2 regions of the Desulfosporosinus sp. SYSU MS00001 genome follow, and region 1 is predicted to be linked to the other one. Evidence: a T-box and tRNA genes for the amino acid it is inferred to sense, from the RefSeq annotation. Region 1 holds a T-box; the other holds one or more tRNA genes.
What was found. The T-box of region 1 lies ahead of thrS (threonine--tRNA ligase). A T-box ahead of a tRNA ligase gene usually reads a tRNA of that ligase, here a tRNA-Thr.
Positions count from the first base shown of each region.

Region 2: it encodes a tRNA-Thr, which carries the amino acid that the T-box ahead of thrS (threonine--tRNA ligase) is inferred to sense. The anticodon was not compared.

Region 1 is NZ_JBNFTW010000017.1:17,200-29,524, forward strand. Features, by position in the region: gene thrS (threonine--tRNA ligase) at 1-1,534, opposite strand, end outside; T-box leader at 1,585-1,798, opposite strand; gene ytxC (sporulation protein YtxC) at 1,878-2,750, opposite strand; gene ACPUYX_RS20260 (MgtC/SapB family protein) at 2,907-3,650, opposite strand; gene speE (polyamine aminopropyltransferase) at 3,928-4,782, opposite strand; gene ACPUYX_RS20270 (aminotransferase class I/II-fold pyridoxal phosphate-dependent enzyme) at 4,787-6,238, opposite strand; gene ACPUYX_RS20275 (hypothetical protein) at 6,505-6,975, shown strand; tRNA gene ACPUYX_RS20280 (tRNA-Val) at 7,341-7,417, opposite strand; tRNA gene ACPUYX_RS20285 (tRNA-Leu) at 7,422-7,509, opposite strand; tRNA gene ACPUYX_RS20290 (tRNA-Cys) at 7,518-7,591, opposite strand; tRNA gene ACPUYX_RS20295 (tRNA-Gly) at 7,604-7,678, opposite strand; tRNA gene ACPUYX_RS20300 (tRNA-Phe) at 7,684-7,759, opposite strand; tRNA gene ACPUYX_RS20305 (tRNA-Asp) at 7,770-7,845, opposite strand; tRNA gene ACPUYX_RS20310 (tRNA-Val) at 7,866-7,941, opposite strand; gene ACPUYX_RS20315 (glycosyltransferase family 2 protein) at 8,045-9,322, opposite strand; gene ACPUYX_RS20320 (hypothetical protein) at 9,904-10,026, shown strand; gene ACPUYX_RS20325 (zinc ribbon domain-containing protein) at 10,952-11,233, shown strand; gene ACPUYX_RS20330 (DUF2975 domain-containing protein) at 11,745-12,325, shown strand, end outside.
Region 2 is NZ_JBNFTW010000003.1:313,624-325,948, forward strand. Features, by position in the region: gene cysE (serine O-acetyltransferase) at 1-212, shown strand, start outside; gene cysS (cysteine--tRNA ligase) at 109-1,539, shown strand; gene ACPUYX_RS08010 (Mini-ribonuclease 3) at 1,557-1,961, shown strand; gene thyX (FAD-dependent thymidylate synthase) at 1,986-2,666, shown strand; gene rlmB (23S rRNA (guanosine(2251)-2'-O)-methyltransferase RlmB) at 2,663-3,412, shown strand; gene sigH (RNA polymerase sporulation sigma factor SigH) at 3,751-4,401, shown strand; tRNA gene ACPUYX_RS08030 (tRNA-Thr) at 4,500-4,575, shown strand; gene rpmG (50S ribosomal protein L33) at 4,746-4,895, shown strand; gene secE (preprotein translocase subunit SecE) at 4,981-5,202, shown strand; gene nusG (transcription termination/antitermination protein NusG) at 5,245-5,772, shown strand; gene rplK (50S ribosomal protein L11) at 5,807-6,235, shown strand; gene rplA (50S ribosomal protein L1) at 6,285-6,977, shown strand; ribosomal protein L10 leader region at 7,016-7,146, shown strand; gene rplJ (50S ribosomal protein L10) at 7,171-7,698, shown strand; gene rplL (50S ribosomal protein L7/L12) at 7,750-8,130, shown strand; gene rpoB (DNA-directed RNA polymerase subunit beta) at 8,605-11,979, shown strand; gene rpoC (DNA-directed RNA polymerase subunit beta') at 12,007-12,325, shown strand, end outside.

The DNA of each region.
Region 1 (12,325 bases):
TCACTCGGTGAATCATAACCGGACGATGTTTTTGTCCGTCCTCGCCGACATAAGTTAGGTCGAATTTCTCCGGCATTTGGAAATCAAGCTGTATGGTACCACACTGCCAAGTCCTATCCAGGCAGTCTTTCACGTGAAAATCAATCTTTGGTCCATAAAAAGCTCCATCACCTTCATTGATCTTAAAATCCAAGCCTCTTTCTTCGAGGGCCTCTTGAAGCGCTCGAGTTGCGGCTTCCCAATCCTCATCTGAACCCATAGAATCTTCAGGACGGGTGGACAACTCTACATGATATTCAAAACCAAACACTTTGTAGAAGGTGTCTACCAGTTCAATAACCCCAAGAAGTTCCTCCTTAATCTGGGACGGAAGCATAAAGATATGGGCATCATCTTGAGTAAAGTTTCTAACCCGCAGCAAACCGTGGAGTGCACCCGATAGTTCATGGCGATGAACGAGTCCCAATTCTCCAACTCGCAGCGGCAAGTCCCGATAACTGCGCAATTTGGTCCGGTACATAATCATACCACCCGGACAGTTCATAGGCTTAACTGCGAAATCCTGATCATCGATCTTCGTAAAATACATGTTTTCTTTATAATGATCCCAGTGACCAGATTGTTCCCAGAGTGAACGATTGAGAATAATCGGGGTCTTAATTTCTTGATAGCCCCGCTTGCGGTGTTCTTGTCTCCAAAAATCTTCAAGAGCATTGCGCAAAACCATTCCTTTAGGATGGAAGAAGGGGAATCCAGGACCTTCGTCATGAAGACTAAAAAGATCAAGTTCTAAGCCCAACTTACGATGATCGCGGCGTTTGGCCTCTTCCAATTTGAATAGATAATCTTCGAGATCAGCCGCTTTAGCAAAGACTGTGCCGTAAATGCGCTGCAGCATCTTATTTTTTTCATTACCTCGCCAATAGGCGCCTGCCAAACTCATGAGTTTAATTGCTTTAATAATTGAAGTTGATGGGATGTGGGGACCTGCACAAAGGTCCGTAAAATTGCCCTGAGTATACATGGAAATGGTAGCATCTTCGGGAAGCCCTTCAATAAGTTCGACTTTATAATTTTCACCAAGTTTTTTAAAGTAGTCCAAAGCCTCGGTACGCGATACTTCCTTACGTTGATAAGTGTAGTTTTCCTTAGCCAGTCGTTTCATTTCTTTCTCGATTTTCTCAAGATCCTCAGGGGTAAACACATGCTCAGAATCAAAATCATAATAGAAACCTTTGGCAATAGCTGGTCCTATCCCCAACTTTGTTCCGGGAAACAAATTTTCTACAGCTTGGGCCATTAGGTGAGACGTTGAATGCCGAAGAACCTCCAATCCTTCTTCGCTGTCCAGTGTGATGATCTCAACTGCCGCATTCTCCGTGAGAGGATAAGAAAGGTCTTTTAATTTGTCATTTACCTTTCCGGCAACTGCAGCTTTAGCTAAACCACGCGAAATAGAGGCAGCCAATTCTGCTATAGTCGTTCCTTGTTCAACCTCACGTATTGAGCCATCTTTTAAAGTTACTTGTATCATTGCTATCACTCCTAACCAATTTCGATAAACGCAAAAAAGCTCTCGCCCCAACTAGGGACGAGAGCTTGCTCCCGTGGTTCCACCCAACTGAAAGGATATTCCTTCCACTCGATTCCCCTTAACGCGGGAAACGGCAAAGCTTACTTATTTCAGCCCTGCACTCAAGGGTGGTCTTCACCTGAACCTTTGTGAGAAATGCTTACAGCCGCGGCATTTCTTCTCTAACACTTAGGATCAGGATACTCTCCCTTTCAGCGATTTAAAGTAATCACTTTAGAAATAGTTTTATTGAGATTAATATACCAAGCGAATAGATTAATTATACAAAAGCCTTGCTTATTTGTCAAAAATCTTTACATAAAGAACAGCCACTGCAATCACGAACTCTACTACCAAAAACCCGCCTTATGGTCTGTAATGTATCTTTATACCCATTATAACGAATGTGTAACGTGATCTGTCTTGGAGCTACTGCGATAAGCGAACTTACCAAGAGGTCTTCGTAACCTAACTCATGTAAATTATCCAGCTGATAATCTTCCAGGTAGTCGCGGGTTATGTCCTCTCCGTCCTCGTCATAAAGATGAAACTCACCTTTCGAAGTCATTCCTACATGCAGTCTCTCTAATTGCGGCGTCTGGGTGTCGACAAAATGTTTTAAGAGCTGAATAAATTCCAGATACTCCTTTTCTACGATATACTCTTCGATAGCAAACTCCACGGCTTTACTGACGTCATGCTTATATTCCTGGGCTCGGAAACTTAGAAAGCCTTCAAGATCAAAATTCAAAGACTGATTAAGACAACTTAAAATTTGAGTTACAAGCTTTGTCTTACGGTTGATACGATAGGCACGATCTTGGCCCAAACCTTTATTCAAATATTCCAGAGCTCTGTTCAGTATCTCCTGACCATTATCATCAATTAAATATTTATTTTTTTTAAGGATTCCCCGTACATGTTCCTTCTCCCAATGTAGCAAGATCGTTTCGGCTAAGGCATTCGCTAAATAATATCGCTGGATTTTCCGGACCATTTCCTCATTGTCAGTCCCCGCAAGAGATGTAGCAAGAAACTTACACTGAATTAGCCAACGCTTTCCGTGTTGCTGCTCAATAATCTGTAAAGGGAGACGTTCACGTTTACTCAATTCCCTTAAGGACCTACATATACTGTCATGGTATCTTTGCGTACCTAACTGCACGGAATGTTCCACTGGCACCCCTCCATATTAGAGTATATGACTCTAAGGAAGCCATATTTCGATTGGGCCAATCTGTTAATACCTTTTAAACAATATATTTTCAAAAGGTATTTCGGACATTCCATAACATTTCCAATTTATAACATTTTTATTCTCTTTAACCACATTTTACATTGAGCAATTGTTACTATCCTTCTGAGACACCGATTTTCTGCGAGAGAAAAGAGATCGACTAGAGTCTCTATCATCGTTCAATTCTTGTTCTGCAGAATAAACCCCATCAATTTCATTAATATCCTCAATCAGGTTTTCTATGTCAAGTTTACGAAAGGGAGTTCTCAATTTAAATAATATAACCGTTTTATTTTGTTCTTCTATTTGCAAAGTCATCGTAATATTTTGCGGAACAATGTTGTGAGACTCAATAACCCTGTTAATCTCTTTAACTCTGCACGTTCCATTGACAGCAACAACCTTAATTGTCGCACTGTTTCTAAAAAAATAATTTTCTACTATGCGCTCTAATGTTATAAACACTAAAAAGGTGACCAATGTAGCCGAAAAATAGAACCCGGCTCCAGTTGCCAAGCCGATGGCTGAGACAACCCAAAGGGATGCTGCAGTTGTCAAGCCTCTAATCGATGTTTTATCTCGCAAGATTGTGCCGGCTCCTAAGAAGCCGATCCCTGAGACAACTTGCGCAGCTAAGCGAGCAGGATCTTTGTTAACTGACGTGAAATTAGCAAAACCGTACATTGATAAAATCATAATCAACGCTGAGCCTAAGCTAACTAAAATATGAGTTCTAAATCCTGCCGAACTATCATTTCGTTCTCGTTCGAGACCGACAATTCCTCCAAAAATACAAGCCAGCAATAGCCTTAAAGCAATTTCATAATCCGTAATATGCACTGTTTTTCACATCCTAACTGTGATTGTAATATCTATCGCTTAATAACATAAATTAATAGTTCGAGGGCGAGGCCTTTTCTATGATGATTACTCAAATCAATTATTCGTTATCATAGGTTCAATTCCTTTAATCTTATAAAAAATTCTAATATTTTGATTACTAAATATTATGTAATTTTTTTGGTTAATGCAACCTCCAAATACATGAAAAGCTGCAACAAAAAAATTTGTTACAGCCTTTTTCCTATTATCTAGAATTATAGGTATGCCTAAAAAATTATTTCTCTTCGCTTACCAGAAGCTCCCTTACATACGAAGGAAGAGCAAAGCATCCCTTATGAATCTCGGTGTTGTAATATTTTGTTTTTATCCCCAAACTATTCCATGCCTGCTCGTTTAGGTCCTTTACGGGGTCATATACTTTGGAGGCAAATCCAAATAACCAATGTCCTGACGGATATGTTGGAATATGCGCTTGATAAACTCTGCAAACTGGAAAGAATTCTTTGATCCGTTTATGAGCCCTCTGCATGGACTGAGCATACTCAGCATAATAGGGGCTTTCGTGCTGGTTAACCAGAATACCGTTCTCCTTAAGTGCCTTGAAGCAATTACCATAAAATTCTTTAGTAAATAAACCTTCTCCCGGTCCAAAAGGATCGGTGGAATCAACGATAATTAGATCGTATGCATTTTCCTTGGAGCGTACAAATTTCAACCCATCCTCAAAATATAGTTTCACCCGTGGATCGTCTAGTTTACAGGCAGTTTGGGGCAAATATTCCCTGCATACATCAACCACCATTTTATCAATTTCAACCATATCAATTCGTTCAATTGAATTATAGCGAGTAAGCTCTCTTACCGTTCCCCCATCACCGGCGCCAATAACCAGAACATTCTTTGTGTTAAGGTTTGTCGCCATTGGAACATGAACAATCATATCATGATAGATAAATTCATCTTTTTCAGTAACCATCATTAAGCCGTCTAACGTAAAAAAGGTCCCAAATTCTTTAGAATGAAAAACATCTATCCTTTGGAATTCACTCTGACCCGTATACAGAGGTTTATCCACCTTAATAGAAAAACGAACATTATCCGTGTGTTGTTCTGTGTACCACAATTCCATGTTATTATTCCTCCAATACTTTGATACTTTTAACCGACATATCCTCCGTCCCGGTTAGAAAACATCCCTTAGCCTTAGCGTAGGAGATATAATCAATAATTTCATCGGTTATCCGTTCACCTGGAGCTAAAATTGGAATACCCGGCGGGTAAGACATCACAAACTCTGCACATATATGTCCATCACTTTCCTTAAGTTCAACAGAACGCTGAGGCGAGTAAAAGGCTTGTTGTGGCGTCATTATGACATCGGGATTAATATATTCATGATCAAGCATCCCGGATTTGTCTTTTGTATAGAGTCGCTTAATTTCCGATAGTGATGATACAAGTCGTTCCAAAGCTAACTCACGGTCCCCCACAGAAATTATCGCCAATATATTGGCGATATCGCCCAATTCAATCTGTATCCCGTAATCATCCCGTAAAATATCGTAAACTTCTATTCCTGCCAACCCTATCTCACGGGTGTAAACAGAAAGCTTGGTGTGATCAAAATCAAACACAGAATCCCCGTTAATTAGTTCTTTCGAAAAAGCATAGTAACCACCAATTTTATTGACCTCATCTCTTGCATAGTGAGCCAGAGAGGATACCTTATTGAAGATATTTTTTCCATCTAAGGCAAGGTTGCGTCTGGAAATATCCAGGGACGACAAGAGCAAATAAGAGCCGCTGGTAGTCTGGGTTAAGTTAATCGTTTGACGTACATGACCTGTACCAAGACGATTGCTTTTTAACAGGAACGAGCTTTGGGTTAGTGATCCGCCTGTTTTGTGCATGCTGACCGCTGACATATCAGCGCCAACAGCCATTGCATTCACTGGCAAGTCAGAACCAAAATAAAAGTGAGTGCCGTGGGCTTCATCAACTAGAACGTACATATTATGGGAATGGGCAAGTTCAGTAATAGTCTTTAAATCCGAGCAAATCCCATAATAGGTCGGATTATTAACAAAGATAGCCTTAGCATCTGGATTCTCTTCTATAGCACGCTTTACATCATCCACCGACATCCCTAAGGGTATTCCTAATTGTTTATTTACACCGGGATTAACATATACAGGAATTGCTCCGCTGATAATAAGTGCATTTATTGCACTTCTATGGACATTACGAGGCATAATTATTTTTTCGCCTTGTTTACATACGCTCATAATCATAGCCTGAACAGCAGCCGTAGTACCGTTAACCATAAAAAAAGCGTGGTCTGCTCCAAAAGCATCTGCCGCTAATTCCTCTGCTTCTTTGATAACTGAAACAGGATGAACAAGATTATCAAGAGGCTTCATGGAGTTAACGTCCACCGATAGGCACTGTTGTCCCAGAAACTTTACAAGTTCAGGGTTTCCCCTGCCTTGCTTGTGTCCAGGTACATCAAAGGGTACTACTCTCATTGATTGATAATTTTGCAATGCCTCATAAATGGGTGCCTTGCCTTGCCAAAGGGAATGCATGTAAAGCACCGCCTTTCCTTACCTTATTCTGATAATTGTTGCCCTATGAAACGATTCCATTTTCCTACAAAAAGGATAGAATTTCAACAATACGATTTCTCGATTTCTCTCAGAGATTTAAAGTTCTAAACATTAGAATAATATTCTTCTAAAAAACAACATTAATAGTATATTAAACATTATCCAAAATATCAACGAGAGAGGCTTTCGCAAATTGGAGAATAGGATTGTCGAATAGTTTAAAAACTATTTCATGGAGGCTAATAATGATAAAAATACGAAGTAAGTTAATCTTAGGCATAATTTCCGGTCTCTTTGGCGAGCTAGCCATTATGTCAAGCAATTATTTGTTTGTCAAATTTGGTCTTGTAAAAAGTTCATTACACACGATGTCACATCAAGTCCTGAATTGCAGAAAATGGGTATTCAGAAGCACAAAAACCGATGTGTGGTTATCGCATATAATTAGTACATTCTTCTGCACGACAGGAGGCATATTAATTACCTATCTATTGTCCCTCAACAAACGTTCTTATATATTGAAGGGCTTTCTTTTGGGAACATTTGGAGGAATAATTCCTTATTTGTTTAGCTATTTCAAGATAGTTAAGGATTTAAAAACATCGCTTAGCAAAGTCATGTGTTTCTTTAGTCATGGATTTTTCGGCTTAGCTGTGGCAGTGGTTATTACATTTCTAGGAGAAACAAATCACAGTGCCAATCCTCCTGTAAAGTGAACTAGTTCAGCTAAAGCTGAACATCGGGGCTACAGGCGGGGACTCTACCCCACCTGAAGTTAACCAAGGACCCGCCCCCACTTATAGAAGTGGGAGGCATAAAGACTGGATAAATAGATTCAGCGCATGACGGTTTACAGTTGGCTAAGAGTTGAAATCAAGGCATAGAAAAAGCCACAGGCGAGCTGGGGCTTAGTTTTCTAGCATACAATTTAAAAAGGGCCATCAATATGGTGGAAACAAAGAAATTAGTAGCTGCGATGAGGGCCTAAAGGCCTTCTTTGTTATGTATTTGGTTAAAAATGAGGCTTGAAAGCCTCTAAAGAACAGTAAACCCGCATGAAATGCGGGTTTTTAACAAATTATGGTGGGTTTGAGAGGACTCGAACCTCCGACCCCCGCGATGTCAACGCGGTACTCTAACCAGCTGAGCTACAAACCCATAATGGTGCCGATGACCGGAATCGAACCGGTACGGGCTATTAACCCGCGGGATTTTAAGTCCCGTGCGTCTGCCAGTTCCGCCACATCGGCAAAATATTTGGAGGCGGCACCCAGATTTGAACTGGGGATAAAGGTTTTGCAGACCTCTGCCTTACCACTTGGCTATGCCGCCAACTTTATTAAATGGAGCGGGTGACGAGATTCGAACTCGCGACTTTCACCTTGGCAAGGTGACACTCTACCACTGAGTTACACCCGCATGAATGGTGCCTCAGGACGGAATCGAACCGCCGACACGAGGATTTTCAGTCCTCTGCTCTACCGACTGAGCTACCGAGGCATACAATAGATGGCGACCCCGATCGGAATTGAACCGACGATCTCCTGCGTGACAGGCAGGCATGTTAACCGCTACACCACGGGGCCACTTTCAGTCTCAAATCAATTGGTGGGCGATGACAGGTTCGAACTGCCGACATCCTGCTTGTAAGGCAGGCGCTCTACCAGCTGAGCTAATCACCCGGGCGACTGACGATTATCAGTATACACAAAAAAGTCTTCCGTGTCAAAACTTTTTTTAAAAATGTTCCTCTGTCCTTAAACCAGCAAAATGGCAGATTCGCAACTAACTTGTGGATACCTTTTTTTGTTTAACGACATCTTCAATATTAATGGAACGAGTATGCTTAGTATGTGACCATTGTTTATCCTTACGATTAATGAATCCCAAAAAGACAATAGGAATCCAACTATAGATGAAAACAGGATACAAAATGATGCCTACATAGGCTTTCCAAGGTATCCGGTCCAGAGCCAAAGCTGCGACAGGATAAAGATATTGAATTGAAGAAAGTATTTGCCACCCTGTCCAAGGCATTACTAAAGTGAAAACATGAGTATAACTTGACTGCAAGGCGGAAATAAAGTTCGTCATCATAAAAAATGTTGCGATCATTACAAGAGCAGGCTGAAAGAGATGTATTGCGGCATCAAAATACATAATTTTTCTTTCACGTATACCTTTAAGTATCAGAGGAAAGAAATATCTTCCAGCTACATCTACTTGTCCTTGAGCCCAACGTTTTCTTTGATACCAAGACTGCATAAAGGTTAAAGGCTTTTCATCATAAACGACAGCATCGTGAGCCCAAGTGGTTTTAATACCGTGGGTTAACGCCTTCATGCTGAACTCAAGATCTTCTGTCAGAGACGTAGCTCCCCAACCAAATTCCTTCAAAACATCGGTTGAAATGCACATGCCTGTCCCGCCAAGAACGTTTGAAAGCCGCCCCGTATTATACCTTGCAAGTTGCAGCAATCTGTTTGTTACCCAAAATGCTATAGAAAATGTATTCGTCACCCATGTATCCATTGGATTCTTTGAATCTAAGTAACATTGAACTATTTTATGTCCTTGGCAAAGTTTGCTGTTCATTTCAAAGAGAAAATTGCTTTTTACTAAATTATCAGCATCGAAAATTACGATTGCATCATATTGGCGCTCCATTTTGAAAAGGCGATGGAACATCCATTCAAGGGCATAACCTTTACCACGTTTTTCGGTATTAAAACGTCTATGAACAATGGCTCCCGCATTCCGAGCTATTAATGCAGTCTTATCCGTACAATTATCAGCTACCACAAAAATATCGAAGAGTTCTTTAGGATAATCCAGCATCCTCAGATTCTCTACAAGCGGTCCGATGACAGCTTCCTCATTATGAGCAGCAACAACAACGGCAAAACTCTTCTCAGGCGTTAGAATCTTATCCTCTCGTCTCCTATACAGTCCAAACATAGACAAAACAAAATAATAAAATGTCAAAAAAATAATAATAACTTGGACCGGAATCATAATTACGTTAAATAACTGTGTTACCGTAAGCCCAGAGAACAAATCCACCTAACTGACCCCCTTCTGACCAATAAATTCTAACATAGGATTTTGACCTATGCAAGAATAGTTGCTAAGAACTTTATCCACTTTATCTATGCATTACATTTATTTTCCATATTTACCTCTTAGAACTATAATTTTTTATTATTGTCATGTTTACCTTCGTCCTATTATTTTAAAAAAAATAAAAGCTATTAATGACCCACTAAATATCATGAATGTTAATGCAGCTTTTATACCAAAACTAATCGATTGCCAGTAAACCTCCCCAATCTGTCGTCCAGATATCCAGGGAACAAAATTCCGAAAGATCTTAGCTGCCCCATTACCTAAAATAGCCAACAAAATAATAGCAGACGATAAAAGTAGTATACCCGATATACATGCAGGTGTATCCAACCTAAATCGTCGAATTATATCTTTCTTCCACCAGTAGAATTCTATGTTTAGTATATCAATCCATCTCCGCCACATATTCATCACCTCACTCTACTTTATGAGGCTCTTTATAAGATGATCAACTTTTATGCAAATAAGTTTAATTTCCTATCAGGATGGTTAAAATTCTCACCAAGGAGGTGGTTAATATGCCAATTCCATCAGAGGATGGTAAATTTATTCACTGTTCTTATTGTAACCAAAGATTTCGCTTTGGCTACGAAGCCGAAAAACATGAAAAAGCAATTCATGCAGATCAATTGTCAACCTAAAACTCAAAGCAACTAGTTTAACTAACATTTTATCTCGAAACAAGTAATGTAATTGCAATCATTCAAGCCTTGAAAATTGTATTACTAAATGAGCTTCCCGTTGAAGTACGAGCCTGTATTTAAACATTTACTTCTTGCTGATTTTTTTAGTACAAAAGACTATCTCAGATGAGGTAGTCTTTTAATTATCATGTCACTCTTGGTTCTGCTTTCAGGAAGCTCGTACATTCCTTGTTGGAAGTCTCTCTTTAATAACCTGGTGCGGATTTAATTTTATCGATCCACTGACTTTCAAAGTAACAACTTCATGCCCACCTATAAGGTTTTCGCCGTCGACCTAACGACAATTAATCTCCTGCCATGTGTCGGCCCTCAAATGAACATTAAATAGCATATTATTTCCCATGATCCTTAAAAATAATTATAATTATTTATCTTTTTGCGGCGAGAAGACTCCCATCCTCTATAGGTGGCGAGATGAATCGCTGCCCCCCCAATTATTGCAGAACACCAGTTCTAAATTCGTTTTTGTCGTGGTAATGTGAATATCGCAGCCATCGATCTGGGGGAAATTCACACCATTGCATCAGTCTGTGATAACGGCCAAGGAGTGATGTAAGCCCCGAAGTATCAAACGTTTTCGTAATAAGAAACTGAAGGAACTTCAAAAAAAGATCGCTAAATGCCAAAAGGGGTCCCGTCAATGGAAAAAGTACCGACGAGCTTTGACCTATATCTTAAGCAAAAGTGATGCCTAGTTGACGGATACCCTACATAAAACCACCCGTGAGTTTGTAAACTGGCGATTAGAGAATAACGTCAAGGAAGTTGTTGTCGGCAACGTTGAAGGCATCGAGCGATATACCTCACCCAGAAAGGAAAAGAACAAACACAAAACAAACGTTCACGTAAACAAAGTCAAAAAATGTCTCAGTGGCATTTTGGACGAACAGCCACCTACCTACACTATAACTTGGCAGTCGAAGGGATAAGTCTTCAAAAGGTCGATGAATCCTATACAACACAAACATGTCCTGTTTGTGGGAGAAGAAAGAAAACCTCCTCTAGAAATTATAAGTGTACTTGTGGATATCGAGAACACCGTGAGAATTCACGGAGCCAAAAATATCTTGAGCAACTACAAATACGGGAAGTTCCAAGAACTATATGTAGAAGAGCCAAAGTATCTACGGATTGCCTAAGGTGAGAAGTAGTAGATGCCATGAACCTGGCCTATATGCAGTAAATGCATAGAGTTGCCGGCCTTACCGAAATGATGGACTCACGCCTATCGGGTGAGGCATCTCTAACGAGATACCCTTGAGACATGCATTTTGGACTTGCCGGAAGCCCCTATCCTATGGCGAAAACAGTGTTTTCGTTCTTAGCGAACTGTAGGTAGGGGAGGTTCACCATCAGATAATTTAGAAACAACTAGAGATGTATCTGGAGATAATTTAAAACTTACAATTTGATTAGTTTCTAAAAAGCAAATCCATATTTACTTTTTATCATATATTAGTTTACAAAAGGAACCTATAATTTTGGTGTGTTATGTATGGCGATAACCCCTTTAAACCACCTCACAATGGAGGTATGCCACCATTGTGAGGTGGTTTCATTTTACTCATGTTAACTGTATTAATTAATGTTTATCATTAACAAAATATTGACTATCGAATACAATACCATATAATGTAATCGAGAGGGGCGGTACTATGATTCATAATGATATTGAAAAAATAAAGTCAAGAGCAACTATACTTCACAAAATTATTCTATCTGTTTTGTTTCTTGGAGTAATAATTGTCTTTGCTGGATTGTCAGCTTCTGTCTTTTTCTCGTTTGCTTCACCAGAAAAGTTTAATGCAGTTAAAGGAAATCTAAATTGGTCTATATACTATGCACTAGGGAATGGTACAACATTCTTTATTATTATACCCTTTAAAATTATGCAACCTCTTGACACCAGTATGTTTAGTGCAAAAGATGCTCTTATAACTTACTTACTTTCATCTCTTCTCGGCTTGACCCTAATTTTGTATGGAATTAAACAAATAGTAACTATCCTTAAATCTACAGCTAAGGATATAACTCCATTTATTATAAGCAATGCGAAAAACCTAAGAAAACTTGCTTATTCAATAATTACCTATTCATTAGTATCGGATTTTCTAACGAATTTTTTATGCTCGCTATTTGTAACAAAAATCTTTTACGTAGATTTATCAAATATTCATTTTAGCGGTTTATTACTTGGAGGACTTATTTTTACCATAGCCGAAATATTTCAATATGG
Region 2 (12,325 bases), on a different contig from region 1:
ATTTGAGGCATGACGATCTTCCGGACCCGGTCAATGAAATGCTTCGATGTTTAATGCAGCGAGTTGAATATTTGGAAAAACGTTTAAAAGAAGAGGAGAGTCGATACAATGTCTTTAAAATTATTCAACACCATGACCCGGCAGAAAGAGGAGTTCAAACCCCGGAAGAGCGGGAAAGTTGCGATGTATGTCTGCGGTCCGACGACGTATAATTACTTTCATGCGGGAAATGCACGAATGTTTGTTGTTTTTGACATGATAAGGCGTTACTTCATGTATAAAGGATATGAGGTCCGCTACGTACAAAATTTTACGGATGTTGATGACAAAATTATTCAGAGGGGCAATGTGGAAGGAATGGACCCTTTGGCTTTAGCGCAAAAGTATATCGATGAGTATTTTAAAGATGCTAAAGCTCTTAACATTCTTCCGGCTACGGTTCATCCCAAAGCTACGGAACATATACCGGAAATGCTCGAAATTATCCAGGGGTTGATTAAAAAAGGCCTTGCCTATGATGTCGATGGAGATGTATATTTTGCTGTAGATCAATTTCCTGGTTATGGAAAGCTCTCGGGCAGAACATTAGAGGATATGAAGGCCGGTGCAAGGGTTGAAGTGGATGAACGCAAACACCATCCTATGGACTTTGCTCTCTGGAAAAAGGCCAAACCGGGAGAACCGGCCTGGGAAAGTCCCTGGGGTATGGGACGTCCCGGATGGCATATTGAATGTACGGCTATGTCTTTGAAATACTTAGGAGCGGGCTTCGACATTCATGGCGGGGGCGGAGATTTGGTTTTTCCGCATCATGAAAATGAAATCGCCCAGACGGAAGGTTATTTAGATGGCCAAACCTTTGCTCATTATTGGATGCACAATGCTTTCTTGACGATTAATCAGGAAAAGATGTCTAAGTCCTTAGGAAATTTCTTTACGACCAGGGAACTGTTGGCCAAAAATTCCGGAGAAGTGATTCGCTTTTATTTACTTGGAACTCATTATCGCAGTCCGTTGGATTTTAACGACGAGAATTTGGGAATGGCCCAAAAAGGGCTTGAACGATTACAGACAAGCGTTCGTTTAGCCCAGCAAGCCCTGGAAAGGACTGAATCCGCTAAAAATGAGCAGGCTGAGCAGGGATTAATCAAGGTTGCAGAAGAAGCACGCCAGGCCTTTGAAAAGGCGATGGATGACGATTTTAATTCAGCTTTGGCTTATGCGGCGCTTTTTGAATTAGCCAAGACGATGAACGGATCTGTTCAAGAACATCCTGCTTTTTCAGAAGGTCTGGCTAAAGCTCAAAAAACTCTCATTGAACTGGGAGAAATATTAGGCTTCGATTTTCTGCATCCGGCTCAAGTTCAGGTAGAAAATGAAGAGATGCTCTCTAAGGTAATGGATCTTGTTCTGCAGATCCGCTCTAAAGCCCGACAGAAAAAAGACTGGGAAATGTCGGACTTTATCCGGGATGCCTTTAAGGCTCAGGGAATTGTAATTGAGGATACTCCACAAGGTGCGAGGTGGAAGATTAAATAGGTTTGAAAGGTGACCGTATGCGCAGTTGGCAAGAGATGAATCCTTTAACCCTGGCGTATTTGGGGGATGCTGTCTACGAATTATGGGTTCGAACCCATTTGCTGGAGTTAGGGAATGAAAAAGTTAAGGAACTTCACAAACAAGCAATTAATTATGTTCGGGCGGGGGCTCAAGCGCAGATTTTACAAGCCCTTTTTCCGGAACTTGATGATGTTGAACGGAAGGTTGTTTTACGTGGAAGAAATGCTAAAGGCGGGTACCCGAAAAATGTTGACGTGGTAACCTATCGTTATGCTACGGCTTTTGAAAGTTTAGTTGGATATTGGCAATTAAGCGGACAAGCTCAGCGTATGCAGTGGGCCTTTAGTCAAGTTGATGGAATTATTGGCAAAGGACCCAGCGGAATCGGTTTAGAAGAATGATGAAGAGGAAAGAAGGCCGTCGAGATGAGAGTGGATCTAATTCAATACACGCCAGATCCGGAAAAGGTGGTGGCCGCTGCTGCTCGGTTGTGTTATTCGGCAGATCCTGTGCCTGAACTTTTGGATCGCTTAGAGGATGAGACGGTGGCGCGCTTTGTGCGTAAACTGCGTGATATGGGACATTTATCCCCCTTTGAACATGTGAGCTTCCAGTTTTCAATCGATGGTGTCTCGCGGGTCTTGTCCCATCAATTAGTGCGTCATAGAATTGCCAGCTACTCTCAGCGCTCTCAGCGTTATGTCAAAGAGAATGGCTTTGACTATGTCGTTCCCCCAAGCATTCAGCGCAGCCCTGAGGCTATGGAGCGTTTTGCAAAGGTTATGGCAAACCTTCAAGAAGAATATCAAGCCCTTCAGGCTATGGTGCCTGCGGAAGATGCTCGTTTTGTTCTGCCCAACGCCTGTACCACCTCTTTAATGGCTACCTTTAACGCTCGCTCCTTATTAAATTTCTTTGAACATCGAACCTGCATGAGGGCTCAATGGGAAATTCGCGCTTTGGCAGAGAAGATGCTGAACCTGGTACGGGGCCCGGCTCCAAACCTTTTCAGCGAAGCGGGACCGACCTGTGTGACTCAGGGAGTATGTCATCAGGGCACTTATAGTTGTGGAAGATTACAAACCCTTAAAGGAAAGAAGACGTGAACAAGTTGAACGATGAAATCGTTTATGGTAAAAATCCGGTTATTGAACTGCTGAGAAGCGGTAAACCTGTCAATAAAGTACTTATGGTTTCGGAGAATACCAGCGAGAGGAATCATGAAATCCTTTCTCTGCTGCAAGAACGGAACATTCCCTATCAGTTTGTAAAACGACAGGTTCTTGACCGTTTAGTGCAGAAGGAAAGCCATCAAGGTATTTTAGCTTATGTTGCTGCCAGAGAATACGCTGAAGTGGAGGATATTCTGGCACTGGCTGAAGAACGGCAGGAAGATCCCTTTATTCTGATGCTGGACGAAATTGAAGACCCGCATAATTTGGGTGCCTTGCTGAGAACCGTTGATGCTGTCGGGGCCCATGGGGTTATTATTCCGAAACGCCGCAGTGTTTCGTTGACCGGAACTGTTGCTAAAACATCGGCCGGAGCGGTTGAGCATGTTCTGGTTGCTCGTGTAAGTAATTTAGTTCAAACCATTAAGGATTTGAAAAAGAAAGGCTGCTGGGTGTCCGGAGCGGAAGCCGGAGGAGGCCATGTATTTACAGCAGATCTCACAGGCCCGCGAGTTATCGTCATTGGCAGTGAAGGCAAGGGAATTAGCCGTCTCTTAAGGGAGAATTGCGACGAAATTGTCAGCTTGCCTATGAAAGGCAAGGTGACTTCGCTTAACGCCAGTGTCGCAGGATCAGTCATGCTCTATGAGGTCTTAAGGCAAAGATCTATAAAGCCATAAACTAGAGACGGTGTAGAAATGTGAAATCGTTTGGCTGAAGCTGAACATCGAAACTTCAGTGGGGGGCGGAGTCCCCTATCGAAGAAAGCACGATTGGATAAAAATTAGACTTGAAAGATTGGACGTCACTGGTTATGATACTTCTAAAAGAGTAGCTTTCACTCAATATTGAACTTCGGAGATTGAATATCAGGACTCAAATGACGCCCATGCGACAGAACAACCAAAACTTCGCCTTGACGCTTTTCTTAGGGGTCGGGTATAATGAGAATGTTCCCATGGACAAGGGCTAGGCGAGATTGCGTCTTCTTCATGACGACATTGTAGGGGGGATCAACTTGACTTTTCAAGCCCAACCAGAACTACCAGAGTGCGAAATCATCGACATTATCGTAGATGAAGAGATGGTTGAGCTTGCCAAGGAAGGCGACGCTACAGCACTAGAGTATCTAATCAACAAATACAAGAACTTCGTTAGGGCAAAGGCTCGTTCCTATTTTCTCATAGGTGCGGATCGCGAAGATATTATTCAAGAAGGAATGATTGGACTCTATAAGGCCATAAGAGACTTTCGCGGCGATAAGCTCTCATCGTTCAGGGCATTTGCGGAGTTATGTATAACCCGCCAGATTATTACTGCTATTAAAACAGCTACAAGGCAGAAACACATTCCCCTTAACTCGTATGTCTCACTCAATAAGCCAATATATGACGAAGATTCTGATCGGACATTGCTTGATGTTATCTCAGGAACTCGTATTACGGATCCGGAGGAACTGATCATCAGCCGAGAGGAATTCGATGACATTGAGGAAAAGATGGGTGAGATTCTCAGTTCCTTAGAATGGAAGGTACTGATGTCCTACTTGGAAGGGAAGTCCTACCAGGAAATTGCTGTTGACTTGAAAAGACATGTGAAATCAATCGATAACGCGTTGCAGAGAGTGAAGAGGAAACTTGAACGCTATCTTGAACGTCGGGATGGGTAATTTTACATAAATTCCTGGAAAGAAAAATGCTTGCATTTTTTTATAAAAAGTGCTAGATTATATGAGTGCCACTCAACAAGAGAGGTGCTAAACAAAATGCCAACGTAGCTCAATTGGTAGAGCAGCTGATTTGTAATCAGCAGGTTGCGGGTTCGAGTCCCATCGTTGGCTCCATTTATTTTGAAGTTGAAAGGCAGCGCTGCTGTCTTTTTGTTTTATTCACTACGAACGCTGGCCAAGTTACTTCATCCCGTATTTTCTTGACAGGGTAATCATCTTGTGATACAGTACTTGAGTAATGGAATAAATGCAGCGTCCTACTGTTGTCTGGGAGGTGTTCGTGAGTGCGTGTGGGCATTATTTTAGCGTGTACGGATTGCAAGCACCGTAACTATGCTACGATGAAGAACAAGAAGAATAATCCTGATCGTTTAGAAGTCCAAAAGTATTGTAAGTTCTGCAAAAGCCATACTCTCCATAAAGAAACCAAGTAATTTTTTTTTGTGACGTTTTAAACTGTACGCCAGGAAGCGTTGTCACAATGTCGAGGACACCGATGTCGTTTAAGGATGTGAAGTGATGGGCGCGTTGAAAAAACCAGCTAATACTCAGAAGCAAGCGGATAAGACGAAGGACTACTTTCGCGGAGTTCTGAGTGAATTAAAAAAAGTTCACTGGCCAAGTCGTAAACAATTGCTTGCCTACACGGGTGTAGTATTTGTTGCGGTGGGGATTGTTTCTGTTCTCATGTGGGCTGTGGACGGCGGTTTAAGTATTGCCTTAACCAAGCTAGTGCCCTAAACTGCGAGTTTCTGCGGCAGTGTCTGAGGAGGTCCCTGAGAAATGGCTAAAGACTGGTTTGTTATTCATACGTACTCGGGTTATGAAAATAAAGTTAAAATGAATCTCGAAAAACGCGTAGAATCCATGAATATGGAGGAGAAGATCTTTCGCGTTCTTGTTCCCATGGAAGACGAGGTTGAGTTCAAAAATGGGAAGGAAAAAGTAACGAAGCGTAAGGTTTATCCGGGATATGTTCTTGTTGAAATGGAAATGACCGATGACTCATGGTATGTTGTTCGCAATACACCGGGAGTAACGGGTTTTGTGGGTACAGGAACTAAACCGATTCCACTCCTTGAAGAAGAGGTAATCCAGATTCTCCAGCAAATGGGAATGGATGATCTGCGTGCTAAAATTGATTTCGAGGTTAATCAAACGGTTCAGGTTATAGCTGGGCCATTTAAAGACTTTGTCGGAGTGGTTCGAGAAATATTCCCTGATAAGGGCAAGTTGCGTGTGGAAGTATCGATGTTTGGAAGAGAGACGCCTGTGGAATTAGATTTCGGACAGGTTCAAAAACTCGACTAAAATAGGGATTATTCTATCAAGGAGGTGTTAAACTATGGCAAAGAAAGTAATTGGTTTGGTCAAATTAGCAATCACTGCAGGTAAAGCTACACCGGCACCTCCGGTTGGTCCGGCTCTTGGTCAACATGGGGTCAATATTATGGCCTTCTGTAAAGAGTACAATGAGCGCACAAAGGATCAAGCTGGGCTTATTATTCCGGTGGAAATCACGGTCTATGAAGATCGCTCCTTTACCTTTATTACCAAAACTCCGCCTGCGTCTGTCCTACTTAAAAAGATGACCAATATTAATTCCGGCTCATCTGAACCCAATCGCAAGAAGGTTGCCACGATCCCTAAATCTAAAGTTCGCGAAATTGCGGATATGAAGATGAAGGATCTGAATGCAGCAAGTATAGAGGCAGCAATGCGGATGGTTGAAGGTACAGCCCGAAGCATGGGTATCGATGTTGTTGAAGGCTAAAATGAATTGTGGGAGGGTTTTGCCCGCATAACCACAAGGAGGTAAAAGAATGGCTAAGGTTGGAAAAAGATATCAAGAGGCCGTAAAGACCTTTGATCGCACAGGATATTTCGAACCCCTTGAAGCATTAACGCTCGTGAAGGCTAATGCCAAAGCAAAATTTGATGAGACGATCGAAGTTGCTTTTAAATTAGGAATTGACACCCGTCATGCAGACCAACAAATTCGCGGTGCTCTTGTGCTCCCTAACGGAACCGGAAAAACTCGTTCTGTTTTGGTCTTCGCCAAGGGAGACAAAGCGAAAGAAGCAGAAGCAGCAGGCGCAGATTTTGTGGGTGCTGAAGACATGATCGCTAAGATTGAACAAGGCTGGTTCGGATTTGATGTCGTAGTAGCTACTCCGGATATGATGGGAATGGTCGGTAGATTAGGCCGTGTACTCGGACCTAAAGGCTTAATGCCAAACCCTAAGACTGGAACCGTTACCCCGGATGTAACTCGTGCCATCAAGGAAATCAAAGCTGGTAAGATTGAATATCGTGCCGAAAAGGCTGGAATTATCCATGCTCCTATTGGCAAAGCATCTTTCAGTGCAGAACAGCTGTTAGAGAACTATCGTACGTTAGGGGAAACCATTGCTAAAGCAAAACCTGCTGCTGCTAAAGGTCAATATATCCGCAGCATAACGGTTAGTTCGACGATGGGTCCCGGCGTAAGAATTAATCCGGTGAAGGCTCTCTAAAGTTCTCTTGACAGTATTCTACAATGAGGGTACACTTATCAGGAATTAAATATCCGCTGTAGATAGCAGGTGCCATTGAGCTTAATGTCCTGCCGAGGTTGGAAAACGTGCCGATAGATATACTTGGCATTCTTAACCTCTGCAGCTGCGGAGGTTTTTTGCTGAGTTGCCCTATAGGAAGGAGGTACACAGAATGCCTAATATCGAGGAAAAAAGCCAGGTTGTCTCAGAAATTAAAGAGAAGTTTCAACAATCTTCAGGGGTTGTTTTAGCTGATTACCGTGGACTCACAGTAGCTCAAGTGACTCAATTACGGGCGCAGCTTCGTCAAGCTGGCGTGGAGTATAAGGTGTTAAAAAACACCCTTGTACGACGAGCAGCTCAAGAAGTAGGAGTCGAAGGACTTGAGTCCTATTTAGAAGGACCAACAGCGCTTGCTTTTAGTAAAGATCCGGTTGCTCCTGCTAAAATCTTATTGGATTTTGCCAAAGCAAATAAGCTTAAGAGCTTTGCCATTAAGGCTGGAGTTTTAGAAGGCAAAGTAATCGGACCTGACGGAGTTAAAAATCTTGCTGATCTACCGTCACGGGAAGTATTGCTGGCCATGGTTCTGCGCGGTATGCAAGCGCCTTTGGCAGGTATGGCCAATGTTCTTCAAGGGCCTATTCGCAAAATGGGTTACGCTCTCGAAGAAGTGCGTAAGCTTAAAGAAGCTCAATAATTTTAATGTCAGAAACATAAAATGTTTCATAGTTTAAGGAGGAAATAAAAAATGTCTAAAGTTAATGAAATTCTCGAAGCAGTTAAAGGTTTAACTGTCCTCGAACTCTCTGAACTCGTAAAAGCTTTTGAAACCGAATTCGGTGTCAGTGCTGCAGCTCCAGTAGCTGTCGCAGCTGTTGGCGGAGCTGCCGCACCTGCAGGTGAAGCAGCTGAAGAAAAAACTGAGTTTGATGTTATCCTTACCAACTGCGGTGCATCCAAAATCAATGTTATTAAAGTTGTTCGCGAAGTAACTGGTTTAGGCTTAAAAGAAGCTAAAGATCTCGTAGATAATGCTCCGAAACCTATTAAAGAAAAGGTTGCTAAAGATGAGGCTGAAGCTGTAAAAACTAAATTAACTGAAGCTGGCGCAACTGTCGAAGTTAAATAGTTTAGAGAATATAAGAAGGCGCTCTCTAAGTAGAGAGTGCCTTCTTTAATTACAGGCAAGATAGTTGTCTTGCGAAAATACATTTCCCTCCTACTCCTTGAACCGAAAATATTCATGAATATTTATATTTTCATGCCGCTAGGCGGCAATCTTCACCGCCAACGCCATTATTAGTGTCATATCTTCATTATTTATTCCTCTAACTTTGAAGATTTTCTTGACACTGTATGATGGATTTGGTATAATTTATAACTGTTACTATACATAGATGAAGGTATTTGCTTGATTCTTCCATGCTATGGCAATTACTAGAAAGCATTGGATAATAAGGAGATAGTAGTTTGGAATTGTCACGATGATGCGGAATACCATAGATAGTTAAGCGAGGTTTTATTTAAAGGCCTTGCTTTTGGCTGTCTATGTCAATATATTATACCTCAATGAGAGAAATGCGCACTGAGGGGTGAAGCGTTAATGTTCTATCCTGTTAAGGTCGGGGTACGGGAGCGCTGGAGTTATTCCAGAATTCGGGAAGTCCTTGACATGCCAAATCTAATTGAAATCCAGCAGAACTCCTATCGATGGTTTCTTGATGAAGGATTGCGCGATATGTTTCGCGATATTTCCCCGATTCAAGACTTTACGGGCAACCTTGTTTTGGAATTTATCGATTACAGCTTAGGAGAACCCAAGTACCAGGTTGAGGAGTGTAAAGAGCGAGATGTAACGTTTGCGGCTCCTTTGCGGGTAAAAGTACGCCTTATTAACAAAGAAACCGGGGAAGTTAAGGAACAAGAAGTCTTCATGGGCGATTTCCCGCTAATGACAGACAAAGGCACCTTTATTATCAATGGTGCTGAGCGTGTTATAGTCAGTCAGCTTGTTCGTTCACCGGGTGTTTACTATGCGGAACAAATTGATCCGAGTGGTAAGAAACTTTATGGGGCTACGGTGATTCCAAACCGTGGAGCGTGGTTGGAATTTGAATCGGATATTAATGATAATATTTTTGTAAGGGTTGACCGTACACGTAAGCTTCCGGGCACAGTACTCATCCGTGCTTTGGGATATTCCAGCAATGGACAGATTCTGGAATTGTTCAATGATAACGAATATATTCGTGCTACCCTGGAAAGAGACAATTCGGAATCTACCGAAGAAGCTCTCGTTGAAATCTATAAACGATTACGACCAGGTGAACCTCCAACTGTCGACAGTGCCCGCTCGCTGTTAGAAGCCTTATTTTTTGATGCTAAGCGTTACGATCTGGCAAAGGTTGGCCGTTACAAGCTTAATAAGAAGTTAGGTTTAGACATTCCCATGGAGGTTCGTCATCTGACCCGCGGGGATATCGTGGCGAGCATCCAACGAATGTTGGACCTGATGGAAGGCGGAGGATTTAAGGATGACATCGACCACTTAGGGAATCGCCGCTTGCGTTCGGTAGGAGAACTGCTCCAAAATCAATTTCGCATTGGTTTATCGCGAATGGAACGTGTTGTCCGTGAACGAATGACTATTCAGGACGTCGAAGTCATAACTCCACAAGTTTTAATAAATATCCGTCCTGTTGTGGCGGCGATTAAGGAATTCTTCGGCAGCAGCCAATTGTCACAGTTCATGGATCAAACGAATCCCTTAGCTGAGTTAACTCATAAAAGGCGTTTAAGTGCTTTGGGACCGGGTGGCTTGAGCCGTGAACGGGCTGGTTTTGAAGTTCGTGACGTTCATCACTCCCATTATGGGCGGATGTGTCCTGTAGAAACCCCTGAAGGTCCGAACATTGGCTTGATCGGTTCCTTAAGTACCTTTGCCCGCATCAATCCTTACGGGTTTATAGAGGCTCCATATCGTAAGGTGGATAAAGAAAACGGCAGAGTTCTCGATGAGATTCACTATTTAACGGCCGATGAGGAAGAAAAGTACGTTGTTGCTCAGGCTAATGCGCCTCTTGATGAAAGTGGCAATTTCCTCTTAGATAAAATTGACGGGCGCCACGGTCCTGATTTCGTGCATGTTTCACCGAGCCAAGTGGACTATATGGATGTATCTCCGAAGCAAATGGTTTCAATTGCTACCGCTTTGATTCCGTTTTTGGAGCATGATGATGCTAACCGGGCACTAATGGGCTCAAACATGCAGCGCCAAGCCGTTCCCCTCTTGCGCACAGACTCTCCTTATGTGGGAACTGGGATGGAATATAAGACTGCTAAAGATTCAGGAGTTTGTGCGATCACCAAACAAGCTGGGGTTGTCGAACGGGCAACAGCGGATGAGATCGTAGTCCTTCATGACGATGGCACTACGGAACGGCATAAACTGCTTAAGTACTTGCGCTCGAACCAAGGAACATGTATTAACCAGAGACCGATCGTCAAGAAGGGCGAGAAAGTTGAGGCGAGTCAGATTGTTGCTGACGGACCCTCCACTGACTATGGTGAACTTGCTCTGGGACGAAATGTCTTAGTGGCCTTCATGACTTGGGAAGGGTATAACTATGAGGACGCTATTCTGATTAATGAAAAGCTTGTCCGAGAAGATTATTATACGTCAATTCATATTGAGGAATATGAATCCGATGCCCGGGATACAAAGCTGGGGCCTGAAGAAATTACTCGGGATATTCCTAACGTCGGAGAAGATGTCTTGAAGGATCTTGATGAACGTGGAATCATTCGCATTGGTGCGGAAGTTCGTCCTGGGGATATTTTAGTCGGTAAAGTTACTCCCAAGGGAGAAACGGAGCTAACAGCTGAAGAACGCTTGCTGCGTGCTATTTTCGGCGAAAAGGCCCGCGAGGTTCGGGATACTTCTTTACGGGTTCCTCATGGTGAAGCCGGAAAAATTGTTGATGTCAAGGTCTTTACCCGGGAAAACGGAGATGAATTGTCACCGGGCGTTAACCAGCTGGTACGTGTCTATATCGCTCAGAAACGTAAAATCTCTGTTGGCGACAAGGTGGCAGGCCGGCACGGAAACAAAGGGGTCATTTCCCGGATTATGCGTCAGGAGGATATGCCCTTCATGCCGGATGGCACACCGATCGAGGTTGTTTTGAATCCTCTGGGTGTTCCTTCGCGGATGAATATCGGTCAGGTCTTGGAAACTCACTTAGGCTGGGCGGCCAAAGCTCTGGGTATTCGCATTGCTACTCCGGTTTTTGATGGTGCGCGGGAAGAGGATATATTTGAAACTTTGGAAAAGGCCGGGCTTCCCAAAGACGGCAAGACGATGTTGTACGACGGACGTACGGGAGTGCCTTTTGACAGTAAGATTACTGTAGGCTATATGTATGTCCTCAAGCTGCACCATTTGGTTGATGATAAAATCCATGCCCGTTCGACAGGTCCGTATTCCCTGGTAACGCAACAACCCTTAGGAGGGAAAGCGCAATTCGGCGGACAGCGATTTGGAGAAATGGAGGTTTGGGCTCTGGAAGCCTATGGAGCATCTTATACTCTCCAAGAAATTCTAACCGTTAAATCTGACGATGTTGTCGGCCGCGTCAAGACCTACGAAGCTATTGTAAAAGGGGAAAATATCCCCGAACCGGGAATTCCTGAGTCCTTTAAAGTATTGATTAAAGAAATGCAGAGTTTGGGATTGGATGTTCGAGTGCTCTCCTCAGATGATCAGGAAATTGAGATTCATGATACTGATGAGGATATCGCGGAAACTGCTAAAGAACTTGGTATCGATCTGCATGAGGAACTTCCGGCCCCAGGCCCTCGTCTCGTAGAAACCGAAGATGAGGATGAAGAAGAAACTGTGGATGAAGAAGACCCTCTTGAAGATCTGAATGAAGAAGTCCTCGAAGAAGAGGAAATAGATTTCGACGATCTCAAATAGTCCCCCGGAGGAAAGGAGCGATAAGGATTGCTAGACGTCAATAACTTCGACCGTATGCGTATCGGCTTAGCTTCCCCGGATATGATCCGAGATTGGTCCTATGGAGAAGTAAAGAAGCCTGAAACCATTAACTATCGGACCTTAAAGCCGGAACGGGAAGGATTGTTTTGTGAAAAGATCTTTGGTCCGACAAGGGATTGGGAATGTCATTGCGGAAAATATAAACGGGTCCGCTACAAAGGTATTGTCTGCGATCGCTGCGGAGTTGAAGTAACTCGATCGAAGGTTCGCCGTGAGCGGATGGGGCATATTGTTCTGGCTGCTCCCGTTTCCCATATTTGGTATT